2 regions of the Micromonospora sp. ATLC16 genome follow, and region 2 is predicted to be linked to the other one. Evidence: riboswitches for the same ligand, from Rfam matches in the RefSeq annotation. Region 2 holds a riboswitch; the other holds the start of a gene.

Region 1 (11,649 bases), on a different contig from region 2:
CAGGTAGATCGTGTCGCCGACGGTCACGGTCGTGCCGCGGGTCGCGGTGACCGGGGTACCGCCGTCGCGGGCGACCTTCCAGGTCGAGGAGCCGCCGTTGGCCAGGCCGTTGATCGAGGTGATGGTGCCGGTGCCGCTGGTGGGGTTCAGTGCGGTGACGCAGCCGCTCGGAACGGCCGCGCCGATGGCGGCGTCCAGCACGGCGCCGAGGGTGGTGGTGGCGGCGGTCGGCGTCAACGTGACCGCGCAGGGCTTGATGCTGCCGCTGCCGTTGTCGACGATCACGGCGAGCCGGGTGGCGGTGCCAGCGGTGAATCCGCCCGCCGCGACCCAGGTCGGCGCGCCAGCGGTGACCGGGGTCGGGGGAGCGGCGGTGTAGCCGGCGCCGGCGAGCGCGCGCACCGCGTCGATGGAGGCGTACGCCGACGGGGTGGTGTTGGTGGGCAGGTACTTGAACCCGCCGCCGGTCAACTGCTGGGCCCGGAGGAAGTCGATCGGGGTCTTGCCGGCGGTGGTGGTGAAGTCGGTGCCCTGGCTGGGAATGCCGCAGGCGTTCAACCCGGAGACGGCCCACGCGTTGGAGTCGGTGTTGACGCCGAACATCGAGCTGAACGCGCCCGAGGCGTTGACGAGCTTGCTCTTGAGGAAGTTCTTCGCCTGCACGACGTCGGTGTCGGTGTTGGGGACCCCGGCGGCGCAGAGCGCGGCCATGGCGGCACCCGTCATGTCGATGTCGCTGGCGGTGGCGAGTTGAGTGGGGTCGCCCTCGGCCTGGGTGAAGGTCCAGCCGCCGTCGTTGTGCTGGTTGTTGCGGATCCGGGTGACCGACAGGTCGAGCAGCGCCTGCGGTACACGGGCGGTGCCGGCCTGGGTCTTCGCGCCGGCCAGGGCGAGAGTGCCGAAGACGGTGCCGTTGAAGTTGGCCGGCGGGCCGTAGTAGCCGGCCGAGCCAGTCTGCCAGTAGGCGATGGTGTCGGCGATCAGGTTACGGGTGGGGGAGACCCGGGCGGGATCGATGCCGGCGGCGTAGGCGTTCAGCACCCCACGCTCGTAGTCGGTCACCAGCGGCGTGCTGCTAGGCCAGGACGCGGCCGAGAGCTGGTTGCGGTACACGGTGCGGGCGTTCTTGGTCGTGTCGCCGGAGGGGTAGACGTCCACCGCCGCGACGCCGGCGGGCGCGAACGCGCTGAACGCCCACTCGTTCGACAACCCGCCGCTGGCGTAGCTCCCGTCGGCGGCCTGCAGGGTCCGCAGGTAGGCGACACCGTTGGTCTTGGCGGTGGCGATCTGCGCCGCCGTCGAGGTCGCGGCGGCCGGTACGGCGCCGCCCGCGACCGCCACGACCGTGGCGATCAGCGCGACGGCGGGAACGGCCGCGAGACGTCTCCGGCGACTGCCGGAGGAAAGACGCGAGGACATCAGGGCTCCTTGGGGGTACGGGGCACGGCTGCCTCGACCCGGGATCCAGCGGGAAAGCCGGCGGAGCGGGGCGGGCCGGCCGCAGGACGCGTGGGACGGATACCGCAAGTGCTGCATCACCACGTGGGTAGTCGGGCTCGGGACGGCCAACCGTCCTCACCGTTGCGCGTCAGCCCCGGATTCCCACCGGGTTCCCCCACACGATGACGCGGTCACCGTATGGGAGGAAGCCCCTACCGCGCGCTGTTAGGTACATGACACGGTCTCGCATTGACGTCGTCGTCGCGGGTGTGGTCCGATGACCCCGATCCAGCAGTCAGGGGAAGCCGGTCAAAGTCCGGCGCTGGCCCGCAGCCGTAGGTCCCATTCTCGGGACGAGTCGGATTACCTGGCTGGATAGAGCACCGCAGCGCCGTCGAGGTACACGGCGCGGAGCCAGATTTCCGGGGCTTGTCCTCGGGGTCCGCGTCCGCGCCTGCGCCGCTAGCCCCCGAGAGAGTCGCCATGTCCCCACTGGTCAGTCAAACGTCGCGCGTTCCTGCGGCATGGTTGGCGGCCGTCGCCGCAGCGGTGCTCGGCGCGGTGGCGCTGGTGGTGCCGACCCGCGCCGCGCTCGCCGATCCGCTGGAGTCCTGCACCCCGACCCAGGGCGCGATCGTCGCCGTCGACTTCGCCGCCTGGGGCGGACCGGTGTTACGTGGCTGCGACGCCACCCCGACCACCGGCCTGGACCTGCTGCACGATGCGGGCTTCACCACCACCGGCACCGCCCACGACGGCCCCGGCTTCATCTGCCGGATCGGATCGCCCGATTTCGCGTCCGGTGCCGAACACCCGACACCGGCCGACGAGGCGTGCCAGTTGACGCCACCGGCGTCGGCCTACTGGTCCTACTGGATCGCACCGGCCGGGCAGGACCACTGGACCTACAGTCCACTCGGCGCGATGGCGCAGCGGCCGGGCCCGGGTGAGGTCGAGGCGTGGGTCTTCGGCGGCACCGACATCGGCGGCACCACCGGGGCACCGAGCTTCACCCCCGCCTCAGTGCGCGCGAGCGGCCCGACTCCGACCGCCACCCCGACTCCGACCCCGACCTCGACGCCCGTGCCGACGCGACCGACGGAAGCGCAGGTCAAGGCGGTGGCGAGTTACCTGGTGGGGCAGCTCGCCGACGGCGACCACGTCGACTACGGTTTCGTCGACTACTACCGGACCATCGCCGTCGCCACCGCCCTGGCCGGCACCGGTGGGCAGGACCAGACGCTCACCAAGATCGTCGACTATCTGCGGGCGCACGTCGATGCCGCCATCTTCCCGAACGGTGGCACCGCCCCACCCCACACCGCCAACGTCGCCAGCCTCGCGCTCCTGCTGACCAGCACCAGCGACGATCCGCGTGCGTTCGGCGACCGGGACCTGATCGCCACGCTCACCGACCGGGTCTGCACCGCGACCGACGCCGACGCCGGCTGCGCCGCCGCCGGTGACTTCGCCGGATCGAGCGATCCGCTGACCCACGCGACCGCCCTGCTCGCGCTCAAGCGCGCCGGCGTCACCCCGCCGGCCTCCACCGTCACCCGCCTGACCGAGCAGCAGTGCACGATCGGAGCCTTCGCCGGTGTCTGGCGCAGCCCCACCGAAGCCTGCGACCCCGACCTCGCAGCCACCACCCTCGCCGTCCTGGCGCTGCACACGCTCGGCGCGCACGACGCGGCGCTCAGTTCGGCCAAGGCGTTCCTGGCCACGGCGCAGGAGCCCGACGGCGGTTACCAGCCGTACACCGGGGCGGGAGTGACCGACACCTACTCGACCGGGCACGCCGCGCAGGCCCTCGCCGTGCTGGGCGACGCCGACCGGGCGGCGGCAGCCACCGGCCTGCTGGTCAGCCGGATCGTCAACGGCGGTGGGCTCAGCCCCGACCCGAGCAATCCGGACGCTGACCTGCCCGCCACCGCCGCTGCGGCGCTCGCGCTGGCCGGCAAGAACCTCGCCGACCTGGGTGAGACGCCGCCACCGGCCGGACCGCGACCCGATCTGGTCAAGGGGGTGTCCTACCTCGTCGCGCCGACGAACCTGATCGACGGCAGGTACTACGAGTCGTTCCCCGGCTTCCCCGACTTCGGGTTGAGCATCGACGGTGCCTACGCCCTGGCCGCCACCGGCGGGGACGACGCCAAGCTGCGGGCGATCGTGGAGTTCCTGCGCGGCGGCGGCGCGGTCGGCGACAACGGCTTCACCGTCGACATGTGGCTGGGCGTCGGCACCGACTACGCCGTCGGCGGCGCGATCGGCAAGATGGCCCTACTGGCCGAGGTCACCGGCTACGACCCCCGCTCCTTCGGTGGACACGACCTGATCGCCGCCCTGAGCGACGTGACCTGCACCAAGCTCGACGAACAGGCCGGCTGCGCCGGGCCCGGCAACTACCGGTACGCCACCTCGGTGTTCGGGCAGTCGCTCGGCATCATCGCGCAGCACCGCGCCGGCCAGGGCGAGGCCGCCACCAAGCCGGTCGAGTTCCTCAAGGGACTGCAACGCGCCGACGGGTCGTTCCCCAGCCTCATCCCGGCGGCGGATGCCGACAGGGATGTCGACAGCACGGCGATGGCCGCGATGGCACTCGCCCTGGTGACCGACGACCCGTCGGCGGCCGGCGCGGTCGACAAGGCGCTGGCCTGGATCGCCTCGACCCAGAAGGGGCACGGCGGGTTCCCGGGCGCGGCCGGTGACTCCACCAACTCCACAGCGCTCGCGATCCAGGGCCTCGCCCTGCGCGCCGACACCTACGCCCGACAGGTCGACAAGGCACTGTCGTTCCTGGCCGGCCAGCAGAACGACGACGGTGGCTTCACCGTCGCCGCCGGAGGCCAGGCCGGCTCGGACGTGCGCGCGTCCACCCAGGTCGTCGGCGGCGCCACCGGCATCTCGTTCGCCGCCCTCACCCGGGACGTGCACGAACTGCCGGGTCCAGACCCATCCGGCCCACCCAAACCCCCCCCACCTACGCCCACGCCGAGCGCCAGCCAGTCGGCCTCGCCGACGGCGACACCCGTGGCGACCCCGTCGGCGACGGGCCCCGGCGGGCCGTGGGGCAATCTGCCTCGCACCGGCGTGTCCATCGTGACCATCGCCCTGCTGGCGCTGGTGCTCGTGGCCGGTGGCGTCCTGCTGCTGGTCGCCGCCCGTCGCCGCGCGGTGTCCGACGGCGGCGGTGGATCGTGACCGCCCGCCGGTGGTTTCGGTCGATCGCGGCCCTGACGATCGTCGCCGCGCCGGTGGTGGCACCCACGCCGGCGCTGGCCGCGCCCCTGCCGATCGGGCAGTGCACCACCTCGTCCGGGGTGGTTCTCGCTGTCGACTTCAGCCGCTGGGGTGGGCCGCTGCTGCGGTCCTGCGGCACCACACCGACCACCGGCTACCAACTGCTCAACCAGGGCGGTTGGCGCACCACCGGGACGCAGCACGACGGGCCGGCTTTCATCTGCCGGATCGGATACGCGGGTCACCAGGGCGGAACGCAGTACCCCACGGCGGCCGACGAGAAGTGCGCGCTCACCCCACCGGCCAGCGCGTACTGGTCGTACTGGCACGCCGATCCGGGACAGAACACTTGGGTCTACAGCCAACTCGGCGCGATGAGCTACAAGCCCAAGCCCGGCAGCGTCGACCTGTGGATCTTCGGGGCGACCGACATCGGAGGCACCCAGGGGCGGCCCACGGTCAGCCCGGACAGGGTCCGCGCCCGCAACAGCACGCCGGTCGGCGCGACCACCACCGCGCCGCCCCCGGGCGCGCCCACTCCGGCCCAGCCCGGCGGCGGAAAGCCCTCGGCCGCCGGCAACCCGCCGGCGCCGGGCGACCCCGGACTCGGTAACCCCCCGCCGGGCGACCCCGGACTCGGTAACCCCCCACCGGGCCTCCCGCCGCCGGGAGCGTCGGCGTCGGTTCCGGTCGGTGGTACCCCGACGCCCTCGGTCAGCCCCACGCCATCGCCTGAAGCGGTTGTGCTGTCCGGGTCGCCGAGCGCCACCCCCGACGGGCCCCGCATCCTCGATGCGTCACCCACCACGACGGCCGCCCGCCAGGACACCGGCTCGGCGCTGCCAGCCCTGATCACCGTCGGCCTGCTGGCCGTCCTCGCTCTGGTCGGCGGTGTCGTCGGCTGGCGGCGACGCCGCACCTGAACCGATGCCCCCGACCCGCACCGGCCTTCTCCACCGCCTCGCGGTCGCCCGGTTACCCCGTTCCCTGCACCCGGTGGCCTGGTGGCTGTGGGCGCTCGCGCTCGCGACAGCCGCGAGCCGCACCAGCAACCCGCTCCTGCTACTGCTCATCTTCGCGGTTCTCGGCCTCGTCGTCACCGTCCGCCGCACCGACGCCCCCTGGGCGCGGGCGTTCCGCTACTACCTCTACCTCGCGCTGATCATCATCGTGATCCGGGTGGTCTTCCGGACGGTCTTCGCCTCCGGCATCACCCCCGACGACCACATCCTGTTCCGCTTGCCGCACCTGCCCACACCCGACTGGTACGCGGGAATCCAGATCGGCGGCCCAGTCTCCCTGGAGGCGACCCTGTCCGCCGCCGTCGACGGGCTCCGGCTGGCCTGCCTGTTGTGCTGCATCGGGGCCGCCAACAGCCTCGCCAACCCCAAACGCGCGCTGCGGGTCCTCCCCGGGGCGCTGTACGAGCTGGGGGTCGCCGTCACCGTGTCGCTGAGCGTTGCGCCGCAACTGGTGGAGAGCGTTCAACGGGTCGCGCGTGCCCGCCGGTTACGCGCCGGACGGGCCAAGGGCCTCGCCGCCGCACGGGCCATCCTGATGCCGGTCCTGCACGACGCCCTGGACCGGTCGCTGCGACTGGCCGCCGCCATGGACTCCCGCGGCTACGGCCGGGTCGGCACCGCCACACCCGCCTCGCGACGGCTCACCGGAGTCCTCATGCTCACCGGCATGGCCGGCCTGTGCGTCGGCGCGTACGGACTGCTCGACCCGGGGGTTCCCCGCCCGGTCGGGCTCGGTGGCCTCGGTGGCGGCGTGCTGCTCTGCATGGCCGGGCTCGCCCTTGGCGGGCGTCGGGTATCCCGCAGTCGCTACCGACCCGACCCGTGGGAGTGGCCGGAGTGGACCGTCGCCGGCTGCGGCGTCGTCACCGCCGTCGTGCTCGGCGCCAACACGGGCTACGACCCGGCCGCGCTCAACCCGAGCCTCTACCCGCTGCACTGGCCCAGCCTGCCCGCCCTACCGGCCGCCGCGATCCTCGTCGCCGCCCTCGCGGCAATCGCCGCACCGACACCACCGCGCCCGCACCGACCGGAGCCCGCCACCGAACGACGCCGCACCGCCGACACCGCAGGAGCACCATCATGATCCGCTTGGAGCGTGTCAGCGTCACCTACGACGGCACGTCCCGCCCCACAGTGCGCGACGTCGACCTCGACATCGACGAGGGGGAGCTGTGTCTGGTCGTCGGACACACCGGGGCGGGAAAGTCGACACTGCTCGGCGCGATCAACGGCCTCGTCCCGCACTTCACCGGCGGCACCCTGCAGGGCAGCGTCCGCGTCGCCGGCCGGGACACCGCACATCACCCGCCGCGCGAGTTCGCCGATCTGGTCGGCGTGGTCGGGCAGGACCCGGTGGCCGGGTTCGTCACCGACACCGTCGAGGAGGAGCTGGCGTACGGGATGGAGCAGTTGGCTCTCGACCTGGCGGTCATGCGGACCCGGGTGGAGGAGACCCTGGATCTGCTGGGCCTGGCCGACCTGCGCCATCGGGGCCTGCACGAACTCTCCGGCGGTCAGCAGCAACGCGTGGCGATCGGCGCGGCGCTCACCGCCCACCCACGGGTACTGGTCCTCGACGAACCGACGTCCGCGCTCGACCCGACCGGCGCGGACGACGTCCTCGCCACGATCACCCGGCTGGTCCACGACCTCGGCGTCACCGTCGTGTTGGCCGAGCACCGCCTGGAGCGCGTCCTGCCGTACGCCGACCGGCTCATTCACGTCGCCCGCGACGGCACCGTCCGCCACGGCGACCCCGCCACCCTCATCGCCGGCACCACCGTCGCGCCACCCGTGGTCGACCTCGGACGCCTGGCCGGCTGGTCACCGCCGCCCCTTTCGGTGCGAGACGCCCGCCGGCACGCGAACGCCCTGCGCGACCGGTTGCCCCCGACACCGCCGCGACCACACCGACACTCCCACGCCGACGCCCGCAACGCCCTGACCGCGGCCGGCGTGATCGTCCGCCACGGAACGGTCGTCGCCGTCCGCGGCGTCGACCTGACACTGGCCCGTGGTGAGATCACCGCGCTCATGGGCCGCAACGGATCCGGCAAGTCATCGCTGCTCTGGGCCCTGCAAGGTTCGGGCCGCCGAGATGGCGGCAGCATCGCCGTCCCTGATCCGTCACACGGCACCCTCGATCCGGGACGGGTCAGTGCCAGCCAAGCCCGCCGACTCGTCGGCCTCGTCCCTCAGACCGCCACCGACCTGCTCTACCTCGACACCGTCGACGCCGAACTCGACCAGGCCGACCGCGACGGCGCCGAACCGGGCACCGCCCGGCGTCTCCTCGACGCCATCGCCGCCGGCATCGACGGCGACAATCACCCCCGGGACCTGTCCGCCGGGCAGCAACTCGCCCTGGTCCTCGCCATCCAACTCGCCGTCACCCCCGGCGTGCTACTCCTCGACGAACCCACCCGTGGCCTGGACTACCAGGCGAAAGCTGCGCTGACCCGTACCCTCGACGACCTCGCCGCACAGGGCCGCGCCGTCGTCGTGGCCACCCACGACGTCGAGTTCGCCACCGCCACCGCCGACCGGGTCGTGGTCATGGCCGACGGCGAGATCGTCGCCGACGGTCCCGTCCCGGCCGTGCTCACCGCGTCGCCCACGTTCGCCCCGCAGGTCGCGAAGATCCTTGCGCCGCTGCCCTACCTGACGGTCGGGCAGGTCGCCGCCGCCCTCGACAACCCGGAGGTACGCGCGTGAGCACGCTGACCGTCGCCGTCCGCGTGCCCGGCCGCGCGGTGCTCGCGATCACCATGGCGTCGTTCCTGGGCTTCGTTGCGTTCCTCTGGCCGTTCGTCGTCGCACCGGGCACCTTGGGCTCCACACAGACCCCGCCGCTGATGTTCGGGGTGCTGCTGCTCCTCGTCCTCGCCGTCATCTTCGCCGAGATCGCCGACGGCAGAATCGACGCGAAGGCCCTCGCCATGCTGGGCGTGCTCTCCGCGATCAACGCGGCCCTGCGACCGCTCGGCGCGGGCACGGCCGGCATCGAGACGGTCTTCTTCATCCTCGTGCTCGCCGGTCGGGTCTTCGGACCCGGCTTCGGCTTCGCGCTCGGCTGCACGTCACTGTTCGCCTCCGCCCTGCTCACCGGGGGAGTCGGACCGTGGATGCCGTACCAGATGTTCGGCTGCGCCTGGGTCGGCATGTTCGCCGGCCTGCTGCCCCGGGTACGGGGACGGGCCGAGATTGTCCTGCTCGCCGCCTACGCCGCCGTCAGCGGGTACTTCTTCGGCTTCATGCTCAACCTGTCGTTCTGGCCGTTCTCCCTCGACCCGACCAGCTCGATCGCCTACCAACCCGGCCTGCCGGTGCTCGAACAACTGCACCGGTACCTGACCTTCTTCACCGTCACCTCGCTGGGCTGGGACACCGGACGGGCGGTCACCACAGCCGTCCTCGTCATCCTCGCCGGGCCAGCGGTACTCGGCGCGTTCCGGCGCGCGGCCCGACGGGCGCACTTCCAAGCAGCCCCAACGTTCGCCGCTGCCACCGCTGCGCCATCCTCGGCCCACTCTGGGAACAGCCTCTGAGTGGGATCCGTCAAGCCGATTACTGCCCACGGTTGCCTCCCGTCGGTAGGTCTCCGGCAGGTGCCGCCTGCCCGGGACCCATCGGTGAGACGTTCGCCGGGCAGTTGTCGAGCCGGATCGGGTCAGGCACTCTGCCGCAGGTAGGTACGTACGCCGAGCAGCACCGACAGCACGCTGATCGACAGGGCGACCAGGACTGTAGACAGTACGGTCGCGCTGAACACCTCACCCTGGAACGCGCTGCGCATGCCATCCACGATGTACCGGAACGGGGTGAGCCGGGAGACCAGGTCCAGCCAGCGCGGAGCGAAGGACATCGGTAGCAGCACCCCGGACAGCAGCAGCAGCGGCATCAGGCCGGTGTTGAGGGTGGGGCCCAACGTGTCCTCGCTCTTGACGGTCAGCGCGAGAGCGCAGGACAGACAGGCCAGGCCGAGCGAGAGAAGCGTGACCACGCCGAGCGCCACCAGCACACCCGGCACCGACGCGCGCAGGCCCAGCGGCAACGCCACCACGACCAGCAGCACCGCCTGCACCACCAGCAGCGCGACGTCACGCAGCACCCGGCCGAGCAGCAACGCCACTCGGCTCACCGGAGTGACCCGCAGCCGCTCGATCACCCCTGCGCGCCACTCGGCGATCACTCCGAACCCGACGAAGGCGGAGCCGAAGAGGCAGAGTTGCACGAGCACCCCCGGCACGTAGGTCTGCCAGGCGCGCTCCGGTTCGACGCCGGTGATCGACAGGGTGCTCGTCATCAGCGGGCCGTAGAGGACCAGGAAGGCCACCGGCTGGGAGAGCCCGATGACGATCCACAGCGGGTTGCGCAGGGAGATGCGCAGATGGCGTTGGAACACCAGCAGGATGTCAACGAGCAGGGACATGGTCCGCCCCCTCGGTGGTCGGGATGGGGGACTGTTGGTCCTGCGGGTCGTCGCGCAGTTCGCGGCCGGTGAGGCTGAGGAAGACGTCGTCCAGACTGGCCCGCGCCAGTTGCAGGGCACGGACGCCGATGCCCGCGCCGGACAGGGAGGTGATCACGTCGGTGATTCCCTGTTCGGCGTCGGCCAGGGTGACCTGGATACCGCCCGTGCTCGTCACCGCGGCCTGCCGGACGCCCGGCAGGCCGGCCAGCAGTCGTTGGCTAGCGGCCGGATCGCCGACCACTTCCACGGTCAGCACGTCTGCGGCCAGCTGGCGCTTCAGGTTCGCGGGGGTGTCTTCGGCGACGATTCGCCCGTGGTCGATCACGAGGATCCGGTCGCAGAGCGCGTCGGCCTCGTCGAGGTAGTGAGTGGTCAGGAAGACGGTGGTGCCGTGGTCCTCGCGGAGCCGGCGGGTGTGCTCCCATAGGTTGTTGCGGCTGTGCGGGTCCAGGCCGGCGGTGGGTTCGTCGAGGAAGACGACCTGCGGATCGTGGACCAGGCCGAGCGCGATGTCCAGGCGTCGGCGCTGGCCGCCGGAGAGTGAGCCGATCGGCCGCTTGCCCAGCCCGCCGAGGTCCAACTGTTCGAGTAGGTCGGCCACCCGGCGCCGGGCGGGTGCGACCGGGATCCGGTAGAGGCGCGCCTGCAGGAACAGTTCCTCGTCTACCAGGGCGTTGGGGTCGGTACCGCCGTGCTGGGCGACGTACCCGATTCGGCGGCGTACCTCGCGGGGAGCCGTGGCCAGGTCCGCGCCGGCGATCCGGGCCGTGCCACTGGTCGGGCGGAGCAGCGTGGTCAGCATCCGCAGGGTGGTGGTCTTGCCGGCGCCGTTGGGTCCGAGGAAGCCGACGATCTCGCCGGCCTCGACCCGCAGGTTGACGCCTCGGACCGCCGTGACGCTCTGCCGGCCGGACCGGAACGTGCGGGTCAACTCGTTCGCTTCGATGATGCTCATGTCCCTGCCTCGCTTCCCGCCTCCGCGGCCCGGCCGTCGCCCTCGGCCAGCACCGCCAGCTCCCGCCACGCCTGCCGATCAGCCGGATCGGCGGGTGCGCCCCGGTGCAGGACATATCGGTGGGGGGAGATCGCCGTGGGTGAGTCGACGAGCTGTCGTAGGCAGGCCAGGTGTGCCCGCGCGGGGTCGGTGATCTCGGCTACGGCGGCCAGGTGGGCGACGATGGTCGCGCCCTCGGGTCCTTCGTCGGTCACGAAGGCTCGGGCCGGCCCGGGCAGGGCTGCTTGCAGTATCCGGTTGACGTGGCTGAGCTGGATCCAGCTGTGGTCGACGAAGTGCCAGTCGCCGTCGCGGAGGATCGGGTCGATGCCGGCGAGGGCGCCGAGGTCGTCCAGGGCGACGTTCCCGGTGGCCGCCACGGCGAGCACCCGTTCGGTGCCGAGCAGCAGCGCCTCCATCTCCGCGTCGGGAAGGTGCCGGTTGTCCCCGGTGATCAGTTCCAGGATCAGCGCCTGCTC
Region 2 (11,649 bases):
CACACCCCGGGGCCGACGCCCCGGCCGTAGCCGATCGCGGCCAGGTCGTCGAGGACCTCCATCTTGGACCGTGATGCCTCGATGCTGGTGACGTCGGCGTCGAGGGCGTCGATGGCGTGGATCACCTCGCCGAACTCCGAGTAGCACAGGTGGGTGTGGATCTGGGTGTCGTCGGCGACGCCGCTGGTGGCCAGCCGGAACGCGCCGACGGCCCAGTCCAGGTACGCCTTCTGGTCGGCGCTGCGCAGCGGCAGCGTCTCGCGTAGCGCGGGTTCGTCGACCTGGATGACCCGGATGCCGGCGGACTCCAGGTCGCGGCACTCGTCGCGCAGGGCCAGCGCGACCTGGTCGGCGGTGTCCGCGAGGGGTTGGTCGGTGCGGACGAACGACCAGGCCAGGATGGTGACCGGGCCGGTGAGCATGCCCTTTACCGGTTTGCTGGTCAGTGACTGCGCGTAGGTGGACCATTCGATTGTCATCGGGGCCTTGCGAGACACGTCGCCGTAGATGATCGGCGGGCGTACGCAGCGGGAGCCGTACGACTGCACCCAGCCGTGCTGCGTGGCCGCGAAGCCGTCGAGTTGCTCGCCGAAGTACTGCACCATGTCGTTGCGTTCCGGTTCCCCGTGCACCAGCACGTCCAGGCCCAGCTGCTCCTGCAACCGGATGACCTGCTCCACCTCCGTGCGCATCCGGTGGGCGTAGCCGGCGTCGTCGAGGTTGCCGGCCCGGTGCGCGGCGCGGGCCCTGCGCAGTTCGGCGGTCTGCGGGAACGAGCCGATCGTGGTGGTCGGCAGCTCCGGCAGCCCCAGCCTTTCCTGCTGGCGGGCGGCCCGGGTGGGGTACTCACCACGCTGCCGGTCGGTGGGGCGCAACGCGGCCAGGCGGCCGCGCACGTCGTCGTGGCGCCAGTCCGCCGGGGTGGGCGGCAACGGCGCGGGGAGCGTGGTGGTGCCGTCGCGCAGCGCGCGGCCGAGGACGACGATCTCGTCGACCTTCTGCCGGGCGAACGCCAGCCGCTCGGACAGCCGGGAGTCGAGGCGGGTCTCGGCGGACAGGTCGACCGGGACGTGCAGCAGCGAGCAGGACGAGGAGACGGCGACGTGATCGGCGAGCCCGGCGACCGTCGCGCCAGCCGCCACGGCGGCCCGCAGGTCGGTACGCCAGATGTTACGGCCGTCGACCAGACCGGCGACGATGGTCCTGCCGCCCAGCGGGCCGGCGGCGGCGAGCCGATGAAGGTTGCCCGGTCCGGCGACCAGGTCCACACCGACGGCTTCGACCGGAGTGTCCAGCAGCGCCGGAAGCGCGTCGCCGAGATCACCGAAGTAGGTCGCCACGAAGATCTGCGGTCGGTGTGCGAGTTCACCGAGTCGGGTGTAGGCGCGGCGCAGGGCGTCGATCTCCGTCGCGGTCCGGTCGGCGACGTAGGCCGGCTCGTCGAGCTGCACCCAGCCGACGCCCGCGTCGGCCAGGGTGGCGAGCATCCGGGCGTACGTCTCGACCAGGTCGTCGAGGCGGGCGAAGGGATCCTCCCCCTTGGCCAGCAGCAGGAACGTGGCCGGTCCAACGAACACCGGCCGGGTGGTGATGCCCAGCTCTCGGGCCTCGGCGTACTCGCCGAGCGCCTTCGCCGGGTTGGCGGTGAAGACGGTGTCGGAGGCGATCTCCGGCACCAGGTAGTGGTAGTTGGTGTCGAACCACTTCGTCAGCTCCAGCGCCGGTTCGGCGTCGACACCACGGGCCATGGCGAAGTACGTGTCAAGCGTGGACAGGCCCAGCCGCGCGAACCGGCTCGGCACCGCGCCGACGGCGACGGCCGTGTCGAGCATGTGGTCGTAGTAGGAGAAGGTGTTCGACGGGATCGCGTCGAGCTGGGCGTCGCGCAGCGTCCGCCACACCTGCGCCCGCAGCCCGGCGGCGGTGCTCTCCAACGCCTCGGCGTCGACGGTGCCGGCCCAGTACGCCTCGACTGCCTTCTTCAGCTCACGACTGGCACCGATGCGTGGGTAGCCGAGCACAGTGCTCTGCCCGAATGCGGTACTCACCAGGGGGTCCTTCCCTCGAAGTGTCCGACGGGCAGGGGGAGGGGAAGGCGGGTACACCTCAGGTACCGGCTTCCGCCCTTACCCTCCCGCGTGGCCGCCGGCGGCGCACACCGGCGGCGTGCGCAGCACTGGCAGGTCTTCGGACTCGCGGGCATGACACCAGGTCGCCTACTGGCCGTCGCTTCCCAGACCTCACGGTCCAGTGCTCTGTTGACGGCGGTCGTTCCCACTCACCGCTGCGGGGCAGCCCCGGATTCCCACCGGGTTCCCTCTTACGACGTCCCGCCCGCGTGGCCGGGACGCACCAGCACCACCGGCCATCGTACGGGCCGGAGCGCGCCGACCGGTCGGGAGTGTCCGACGTACGGGACGGCGTACGCCGGGCCGTGGTCCGCCGGGTCGGACCTTCCGGACCCCACGACCCGCACCAGCCACGTCCGCCGCCTACACCGCCTACGGCGCCCAGGTGTTCGCCTTCGACCTGTACGGCGACACCGGCGGGTGGATGCCGCAGGGGGATGGTTGCCGGTACCCCGAGTTCACGTCGCCCAGCTCGACGTGGCCCGGTCCCCGGCCCAGGCCGCTTCGAGGATCGCGGTCAGGCTGGCGGTGTCGGTCGGCCCTGGATGGTTCTGTATGAGGCGGGTCACGCCACTGGCCAGTTCCGCGAAGCGGGGCAGGTCGGCGCGGGCCACGCCGATGTCCGCCAGGGTGGGCGGGATGCCGATGTCGGCCAGGAGCCTGTCGAGCCAGCTGAGGAACGCCTCTGCCGCCTCGGCATCCGAGGCATCGGTCACGTCGAGCCCGCACACCCCGGCGAGGATGGCCAGCCGGTCGGCGATGGCGTCCCTTGCCGCTTCCAGCGCGTACGGCAGTAGCAGCCCGACGCCCAGGCCGTGCGGCGTGTGCGTGGTTGCGCCGATCGGGTACTGGAGAGCGTGTGGGGCCGCATTGCCCGCGTGGGCGAAGGCGATCCCGGCGAGCATGGACCCATAGGACATGTCTGCCCGCGCGTCCGTGTCGCCGCCGTCCCTGACGGCCCGACGCAGACTACGGGCGATCCGCTCCGCGGCCAGGAGCGCGTAGTGGTCGGTGATCGGGTTGCGGCCGAGGAACACCTGCTCCACCGGGTCGCGTGGTCCGTGAGCCCGGGGTCGGGCGGTGTAGCTTTCCACCGCGTGACAGAACGCGTCGATGCCGGAGTGCGCGGTGACGGTCGCCGGGCAGGTGTACGTGAGTTCGGGGTCGACGATGGCGAAGTCGGGCACGATGTGAACGCTGGAGACCCCCACCTTCAGCTGGCGGTCCGGGTCGGTCAGCACCGAGACGGGGGTGAGTTCGGAGCCGGTGCCTGACGTCGTCGGGACCGCGACGAGAGGAATCGTCGGCCCCGGCACCTTCGATTCGCCGTAGAAGTCGCGCGGCGTCCCACCGTGGCGCCGGATGACGCCGACGATTTTGGCGAGGTCGATCACCGTGCCACCCCCGATGGCCAGGATGACGTCGGCGTCCACCTCGGCGGCGGCCGAGACGGCCAGGTCGACATCGGCGAGTGGCACGTCGGGAGTCGCGTCGGAGAACACCTTGACGGCCTCGACCTGTTCCCGCACGGCGGCCACGATCTCGGCCACGCCCGGCTGCCCCAGAAGAACCTGGTCGGTCAGGATGAGGACGCGTGAGCCGCTCTCGGCCACCACTCGTGGGATGTTCTGTGCGACCCCTTCGCCCACTATCAACTGGCGTGGTCCGCGGACGGTCTCAAGCATGATGTCAGTGCCTCTCCGGAGCGTCGGCGGCGATTTGCGGGGCGGACGTCCAGGTCACCTGGACGGCGCCGGCGAGGTTGCCCGCCCGGGTGGCGCAGGCGCGCGCCGGGCGGTGGGGCGCACGCAGGCGGAGTCGCCGGCGTCTCGGATGCCAGCGGGTTCGTGCCGGCCACGGCCCGGGGTCCGCCCGCCGGGTGTGGATCGGTCAGGTCTCGGGCGCGCAGGGCGGGGTGATTCTCGGCGGACGCTCGGAGTAGCAGGCCGGTCACGGGAGGTCGATCGCCGCGTAGGTGAGGTCGAGGTACTCGAGGATGCCCTCGTGCGACCCCTCCTTGCCGACCCCGGACTGCTTCACGCCTCCGAACGGAGCTGACGGGTCCGATATCAGACCACGGTTGATGCCGACCATTCCCGTATCCAGCCCCTCGGTGAAGCGGAGCGCCCGCTGAAGGTCACGGGTGAAGACGTATCCGACCAGGCCGTGCTCGGTGTCGTTGGCCTTCGCCGTCACCTCGTCGTCGGACGTGAACGAGATGATCGGCGCGACCGGGCCGAAGATCTCCGCCCTGAGCATCCGCGCGTCTTCAGGCACGTCGACCAGGACCGTAGGCGGGTAGAAGTGGCCCGACCCGTTCGGACGCTCGCCGCCCACCAAGACCCGGGCGCCGCGATCGACCGCGTCGGCGACGAGCTCGTCGATCCTGGTGACCGAGGTCTCGTCGATCAATGCGCCGACGTCCACACCGTCGTCGAGACCATGGCCCATCGAGAGCGCGCCCATCCGCTCGGCGAAGCGCGCCGTGAACTCCTCGCACACCGGCTCCTCGACGTAGATCCGGTTGGCCGCGATGCAGGACTCCCCGATGTTGCGCATCTTGGCCACCATCGCACCGTCGACCGCGACATCCAGGTCCGCGTCCGCACAGACGATCAGGGCCGCGTTGCCGCCCAGCTCCATGGAGGTACGCAGCACGTTGTCGGCGGCCTGTCGTAGCAACACGCGCCCGACCTCTGTCGATCCGGTGAACGAAAGCTTGCGCGTGCGGCTGTCGGCCAGCAGCGCCGAGACCACCTCGCCGGACCGCTTGGTGGTCACCACGTTGACGACGCCCGGGGGGACGCCGACCTCTTCCATGATGCGGGCCAGTAACAGCATGGTGAGTGGCGTCTGGGCTGCTGGCTTGGTGATCGTCGTGCAGCCGGCGGCCAGCGCGGGAGCGATCTTGCGGGCGCCCATGGCCAACGGGAAGTTCCAGGGCGTCACGAAGACGCATGGGCCGACCGGCTTCGGCACGGTGAGGATGCGATATCCACCTGCGGGAGCGGTGCTGTAGCGCCCTTCGACGCGCACCGCCTCCTCGGCGAACCAGCGAAAGAACTCGGCGCCGTAGGCCACCTCTGCCCGAGCCTCGACGAGGGGCTTGCCCATCTCGAGCGTTATCAGCCGGGCGATCTCCTCGGATCGCTCGGTCAGTGCCCGGTACGTCGCCGTCAACAACTCCGACCGCTTCCGCGGCGGGGTCGCGGCCCACTCCGCCATCGCCTTGCTCGCCACGTCCAGAGCGGCGAGCCCGTCCACGACATCGGCGTCCGCCACCTCGGCGATGGTCTTGCCGGTGGCCGGGTCCTCGATGGCAAACGTGGCTCCGCTTGCGGCGTCGCGCCAGGCGTCGCCGATCCGGAGCCGCCGGTGCTCGGGGGCCAGGACGTTCATCGGGTCACTCACTGCGTCGCCTCCTCTGATCCTCTTGGTGTTGTCTGGCATGCCTGCGCGATCACGCTGTGCGGGTAGCCGGACGGGCCACCCGCCCTCGCCCGGGGGGTGAGGTCGCCGAGCGGGTCGAACGTGGCAGTGGCCTGGTTCGCAGGGCGCCACCCCGCGCCATCGATCGACTCCTCGGGCCATGGCCGTCCCAGCGTCGTCGGGCCGTGCTCAGTGGCGGCGGTCGGCCGAGGTTCGATTGCCGCGTACGGGCACATGGTCGTCGCCGCCCGGTGCGGTTATCGCCCAGCCTCGGACAGCGACAGCCCGGTGCCCGCATCGAACAGGTGCGCACGGTCCAGGTCGACCGTGACCTGCACCCGCTCGCCCGGCGTTCCGGTGACGGTGGGTCGTGCCTTGACCTTGAGGATCTCCGTCCCCACCTGGACGTCGACCACCGTCCGGTCACCGAGCGGCTCAAGGCCGTAGAGCTTCCCGGACAACGACGCGTCCCCGCGCCGCTCGACGGACAGGTCCTCGGCCCGCACGCCCAGCAGCAGCGCACGACCGTCCTCAGCCGTGGTCCAGCGGGGCCGCGGCAGCGTCCAGCCTTGCGCACCGACCAGGCGGTCTCCGTCGGCGTGGCAGGCGAGCAGGCTGATCGGCGGGCTCCCGACGAAGCCCGCGACCCACTGGTTGGCGGGACGCTCGTACACCTCGGTCGGCGTCCCGACCTGTTGCACCTTCCCCTCCTTGAGGACCGCGACCTGGTCGGCCATGGACAGTGCCTCGACCTGGTCGTTGGTCACGTAGATGAAGGTTGCTCCGAGGCTGCGGTGGATGCGGGTGAGCTCGGTGCGCATCTCGACGCGCAGCTTGAGATCGAGGTTTGTCAGCGGCTCGTCCATGAGAAACGCGCGCGGGCGACGGACCAGCGCCCGGGCCAGGGCGACCCGCTGCATCTCGCCGCCGGACAACTGCGCGGGACGACGCTGCAGCAGCCGCTCGATGTGCAACAGGTTCGACATCCGCTCGACGGCAGCGGCGATCTCGCTCGAAGAACAGCGGCGTGCCCGCAGCGGCGAAGCGATGTTCTCGTACGCCGTGTGTCGCGGGTAGAGGGCGTAGTTCTGGAAGACCATGGCCAGGTCGCGCGCGGCCGGGGCGTCACCGGTCGCGTCCCGCCCGTTAAGTTGCACCGTCCCGGCGTCGAGTTTCTCAAGACCTGCGATCGCTCGTAGGGTCGTCGTCTTGCCTGCCCCGGAGGGTCCGAGCACGACGAAGAACGAGCCGTCCGGCACGTCCAGCGTCACCCCGTCCAGGGCCTGGACCTTGCCGAAGGATTTGCACAACCCGTGCACTGCCACGGTTCCCATCAGGCCACCAGTTCTTCCGTGCTCACGTCGTAGACCGCCGGGGTCCCGCCGGTGTGCCGTAGCCCGACCGGTGCGTCAGCGGCGAAACGGACAGTCGGGGGCATCCGGACCCGTACGTCGTGTTGGCCGCCGTGGTTGACCACGTAGATGATCTCGTCGCCCAGCCACTCCGCCGAGACCACGCGGGCCGGGACCGAACGTTTAGCCCCCGGTTCGGTGACCTCCAGCGCCTCCGGACGGACGCCGGCAACCAGGCGACGGTCGCGCGGCAGGCCGGGCGGTGGCGTGAGGACCAGCCCGCCCTGACTGCTCAGCTTCCCGTCGGCCACCTCGACCTCAACCAGGTTCATCGGCGGGGAGCCGATGAAGGCGGCGCAGAAGAGGCTCGCCGGTCGGTCGTAGACCTCCAGCGGGGTGCCGATCTGCTCGACGCGGCCTTTGTTGAGGATGGCGATCCGGTGCCCGAGCGACATCGCCTCGACCTGGTCGTGGGTGACGTAGACCATCGTCGTCCCCAGTTCCCCCTGCAGGTGTTTGATCTCCGTGCGCATGTCCGCTCTCAGTTCCGCGTCCAGGTTGGTGAGCGGTTCGTCCATCAGGAATGCGCGCGGTCGTCGCACCAGGGCGCGAGCCAGCGCGACGCGTTGCTGCTCCCCGCCGGACAGCTGGCGTGGTCGCCGGTCGAGCAGCGGACCGAGCCGCATCAGCCGGGCGGCCTCGTCGACCCGTTCGCGTACCTCCGCCTTGGGTAGTCCTTCGGCCCGCAGTGGGAACGCCAGGTTGTCGCGGGTTTTCAGATGCGGGTAGAGAGCATAGAACTGGAACACCATGGCGATGTCGCGCTCGGCGGGCGGCAGGTCGTTGACCAGTGTGTCGCCGATGCGGATGACGCCGCTCGTCTGCCGCTCCAGGCCGGCTATGGCCCGCAGCGTGGTCGTCTTGCCGCAACCCGACGGGCCGAGCATGACGAACAGCTCGCCGTCGCCGATGGACAGGTCCACGTGGTCGACCGCGACCGTCCCGTCCGGGTAGCGCTTGTGCAGCGCGGTCACCTCGATGCCCGCCATCAGCGTCGCACCGCCCCGAGCGTCACACCGGCGATGAGGTGCTTGCGCACCAGGTAGGCGAAGACGAGTACCGGTAGGGCGAAGACCACGGAGGCGGCGGCCACGAGACCCCAGTCCGTGGTGGTGCCGCCGATGAGGCCGGCGATGGCGGGCGGGGCCGTCCGCACGTTGTCGCTGGAGGTGAGGAAGATGGCGAACACGAACTCGTTCCACGAGAAGATGAGAGCGAAGACCGCCGTGGCGGCGATGCCGGGCACGAGCAGGGGAAGGGTGAACCGCCGGAACGCCTGCAAGCGGGTGTAACCGTCGAGCATGGCGGCGTCCTCGTACTCCGCGGGCACCTCGTCGACGAACCCCTTCATCATCCAGATGGTGAAGGGGACGTTGAAGGCGGTGTAGATGAGGATCAGGCCGAGCTTGCTGTCGATGAGCCCGACCTGGCGGTACATGAGGAAGATCGGGATCACGACCACCACGGGCGGCATGAAGCGGGTGGACAGGATGAAGAACAGTTGGTCCTTCTTGGCCTTCACGGCGAAGCGTGAGTAGGCCCAGGCCGCCGGGACCCCCAGCACGGTGGCAAGCGCCGTGGAGACCCCGGCGACCACGGCCGAGTTGAGGAACGCGACGGACAAGGCCGAGCGACCGCCGTCGGGGGCGACGAACACGTCCTTGAAGTGCTCCATGGTGACCGTGAAGCCGAAGAACTCGGCCGGGATGGCGTAGACGTCGCGGTTCTCCTTGATGGACGTCTCGATCATCCACAGCACCGGGAAGAGCATCACGACAGCCAGCACGGTCAGCAGCGCGACCTCCAGCACGGAGCGGCCCCGGCCGCCGAGGCGACGCGCGGGGAGCGTGCGATTCCGGTCAGGACCTGTGGACACGGCCTCGTCGACGGAGACGGCCATCAGCCCTCCTTGAGCTTGTTCAGGTAGCGCAGGTAGAGCTGCGTGAGGATGATGACGACGAGGACCATGAGAATCCCGTACGCCGAGGCGGTTCCGGTGTTGAAGCCCAGGAACGCGACCTTGTAGACGTGGAACGACAACGTCTCGGTGGAGACGCCCGGGCCTCCGTTGGTGAGGATGTAGACGAGGTCGAACAGTCGGAAGGCCTCGATGGCCCGGAACAGCACGGCGATGAGGAGCAGCGGCCACACCAGCGGAAGCGTGATGGTGCGGAACCGGAACCACTCGGACGCCCGGTCGATCGAGGCGGCCTCGTACAGGTACTTCGGGACGGCGCTCAGGCCGGCAAGTGCGATGAGCATGATGAACGGCGTCCATTGCCAGGTGTCGACCACGATCAGGGAGAGCAGAGCCGTCCGCTGCCGGGTGAGCCACTCCACCTGCCCCAGGCCGAGCGAGCCGAGCATGCTGTTGATCACGCCGAACTGCGCGTCGAGCATGAATCGCCAGAACAGCCCGACCACCACCGGCGACAGCATCATCGGTACCAGGAACAGAGTGGTCAGCGCTCCTCGCCCGTGCGTGCGGCGTGAGATCAGGTAGGCGATGCCGAAACCGAGCACGGTCTGCAGGGTGACCGCGCCGACCACGTAGATCAACGTCGTCAGGGCCCGCTGGTGGACCTGCGCCGACGTCAGTACGGCGGTGTAGTTTCCGAACCCGACGAAGCGGGCGGGCCCCCCGCGGGTGGCCGAGTAGTCGGTGAAGGACAGGTACAACGCCCACAGCAACGGAAACACCGACATCGCGAGCAACAGCAGCATCGCGGGGGAGATGAAGGCCACGGCGAGCCCCCGGTCGCTCAGCCGGTGGGACCGACCCGGCGCAGGTGGCGTCGCGGACGCCACCTGCCCGGGGTCTTCGGTCGTCAGAGGTACGGGGTCACTCACAGCCCGCCGCCGCCCTTGCGGTTGCTGGAGTCGAGCACGGCCTGCTGCTCCTTGGCGATGTCGTCGAGCGCCTCCTTCGGTGCCTTCGCGCCGTTGAGGGCCGCGTTCACGTTGGTGTTCTCGATGTCGACGAGGCGCGCGTACTCCGGCACGTTCCACATGTCCCGCATCCGTGGAACCGAGTCGGTGTACACCTGGTTGAACGGCCCGGCATCGAGGAACTCGGGGGATTCGAGGGCGTCCGTACGCGACGGCACGCCACCGGCCGCGGCCCACTGCTTCTGGATGTCGGCCCGCTGGAACCACTTCATGAAGTTCAGGGCCTCAACCTGGTTCGCCTCGGCGGAGTAGGCCGACACGTGCATCCCCATGCCGCCGAGCGGGACCAGGTTGGTCTTCTGGCTCGGGAGGGTGGCGAAACCCAGCTTGTCGAGAATCTGCTCCCGGGTGGCGCCGAGCGTCGACTGCTTCGGATCGAGCAGGCCGCCGCTCGCGGCGATCCAGTTGAACGCGATGCACGCCTTGCCCTGGGCGACCGCCGCGTTCACCTCGTCGATGAACCAGCTGCCGGATCCTCTGGCGGTCAGCGGCTTCATCCTGTTGACCAGGACGTCCATCGCCTCCTGGCCCGCAGCGTCGTTGAGGACACCCTCGATCTTGCGCGTCTTGGGGTCCCAGAGGTTGCCGCCGTAGACGCCGTTCACCGTGTTGTAGGTGACGGCCGCGGCGTCGGAGCCGTTGGCCTGGTGGAAAGCCAGCCCACTGACGCCAGGGTGGTCCGCCTGGCACTTCTCGGCGACTGAGATCATCTCATCCCAGGTCTGCGGTGGCTTGTCGCCGATCAGGTCCTTCCGATAGATCATCGTCCAGGTGTCGCCGAGCAGCGGCAGTCCGTACAGGCTGGCGTTCTCGTCGCGCTTGCCGGTTTCCGCCTGGGGGAACTGGCCGTACGCCGCCAGGAGGTACGGGTCGTAGGCCTCGACGTCGATGTTGTTCTCGACGAAGTCGGTGATGTCGAGGATGTTGCCGTTCGTCACGGCCTCGCCGATGTGCTGCGAGTCCAGGATCGCGATGTCGAAGTCGGTCTTGCGCGCGGCGAACTGGGTGAACATCGCGTCGTGCCAGTTCGCGTTCGGCACGGTGTTCACCTTGATCGTCGCGTTCGGCCGCTCCTTCTTGTACTCCGCGTTCGCGAAGGCTTCCAGCGCCTGGGCGGGGGGCCAGTCGAACCAGATGAAGCTGAGGGTCAGCGGGTCCGTGGTGAGCTCCGGGATGGTCGCCGGCGCCTTGGGCGCGTTCGCCTGCGCGTCGTCGTCCTGGCCATCGCCACAAGCCGCCATGGTCGTCGCCACCAGCAGCATGGCCGCCGTCACCAGCTGCACCTTTCGGCCGGGAACGGATACTCGTCCTATTCGCCGTTGAAACCGCATGTCGCCTGCTTTCTGCGTGGGGACTTCTAGAACCTCGCTATGTGCTGGCCGAGCAGTTGCTGGGATGTTCAGCCGTGCCCGCCTGACTGCCGGCGGGGCCGACCCGCGGACCGGCGTCACGAGTACGCCGTGATGTACTGGATCTTCGTGCCGTCGAGCGGTCCTTCGGCCCAGCTGCGGTCCGGGAGTGCGCCGAGCAGGACGTCGAGCACGCTCATGGGGGCTCCAGATGATCGAGGTAGAGCGATCGCGGGTGGCTCCGCGACGGGCAGTGCGGCGGTCGTCCGCCGCATTTCCTATACGATCCAGCCTGGGGCGTCAGCATGTCGCAGAGTTGTGACTGATGTCAACAGGTTCCGGAAGACGCAAAGAAGGGCCTCACGTCACGATGGACGACGA

What was found. Region 2 has a riboswitch for cobalamin ahead of metE (5-methyltetrahydropteroyltriglutamate--homocysteine S-methyltransferase). Riboswitches for the same ligand answer to the same signal wherever they lie in the genome.
Region 1: it holds a riboswitch for cobalamin, as region 2 does, so the genes downstream of both, AC2CHE_RS20920 (prenyltransferase/squalene oxidase repeat-containing protein) here and metE (5-methyltetrahydropteroyltriglutamate--homocysteine S-methyltransferase) in region 2, are expected to answer to the same signal.

Annotation. Positions count from the first base shown of each region.
Region 1 is NZ_JBXUOW010000059.1:95-11,743, forward strand. It holds gene AC2CHE_RS20920 (prenyltransferase/squalene oxidase repeat-containing protein) at 1-1,419, opposite strand, end outside; cobalamin riboswitch at 1,525-1,646, opposite strand; cobalamin riboswitch at 1,714-1,829, shown strand; gene AC2CHE_RS20925 (prenyltransferase/squalene oxidase repeat-containing protein) at 1,924-4,641, shown strand; gene AC2CHE_RS20930 (LPXTG cell wall anchor domain-containing protein) at 4,638-5,603, shown strand; gene AC2CHE_RS20935 (CbiQ family ECF transporter T component) at 5,608-6,786, shown strand; gene AC2CHE_RS20940 (ABC transporter ATP-binding protein) at 6,783-8,417, shown strand; gene AC2CHE_RS20945 (ECF transporter S component) at 8,414-9,250, shown strand; gene AC2CHE_RS20950 (ABC transporter permease) at 9,373-10,134, opposite strand; gene AC2CHE_RS20955 (ABC transporter ATP-binding protein) at 10,118-11,131, opposite strand; gene AC2CHE_RS20960 (condensation domain-containing protein) at 11,128-11,649, opposite strand, start outside.
Region 2 is NZ_JBXUOW010000019.1:9,777-21,425, forward strand. It holds gene metE (5-methyltetrahydropteroyltriglutamate--homocysteine S-methyltransferase) at 1-2,048, opposite strand, end outside; cobalamin riboswitch at 2,162-2,372, opposite strand; gene AC2CHE_RS10750 (iron-containing alcohol dehydrogenase) at 2,588-3,814, opposite strand; gene AC2CHE_RS10755 (NAD-dependent succinate-semialdehyde dehydrogenase) at 4,080-5,540, opposite strand; gene AC2CHE_RS10760 (ABC transporter ATP-binding protein) at 5,816-6,892, opposite strand; gene AC2CHE_RS10765 (ABC transporter ATP-binding protein) at 6,892-7,959, opposite strand; gene AC2CHE_RS10770 (carbohydrate ABC transporter permease) at 7,959-8,870, opposite strand; gene AC2CHE_RS10775 (carbohydrate ABC transporter permease) at 8,870-9,778, opposite strand; gene AC2CHE_RS10780 (extracellular solute-binding protein) at 9,817-11,193, opposite strand.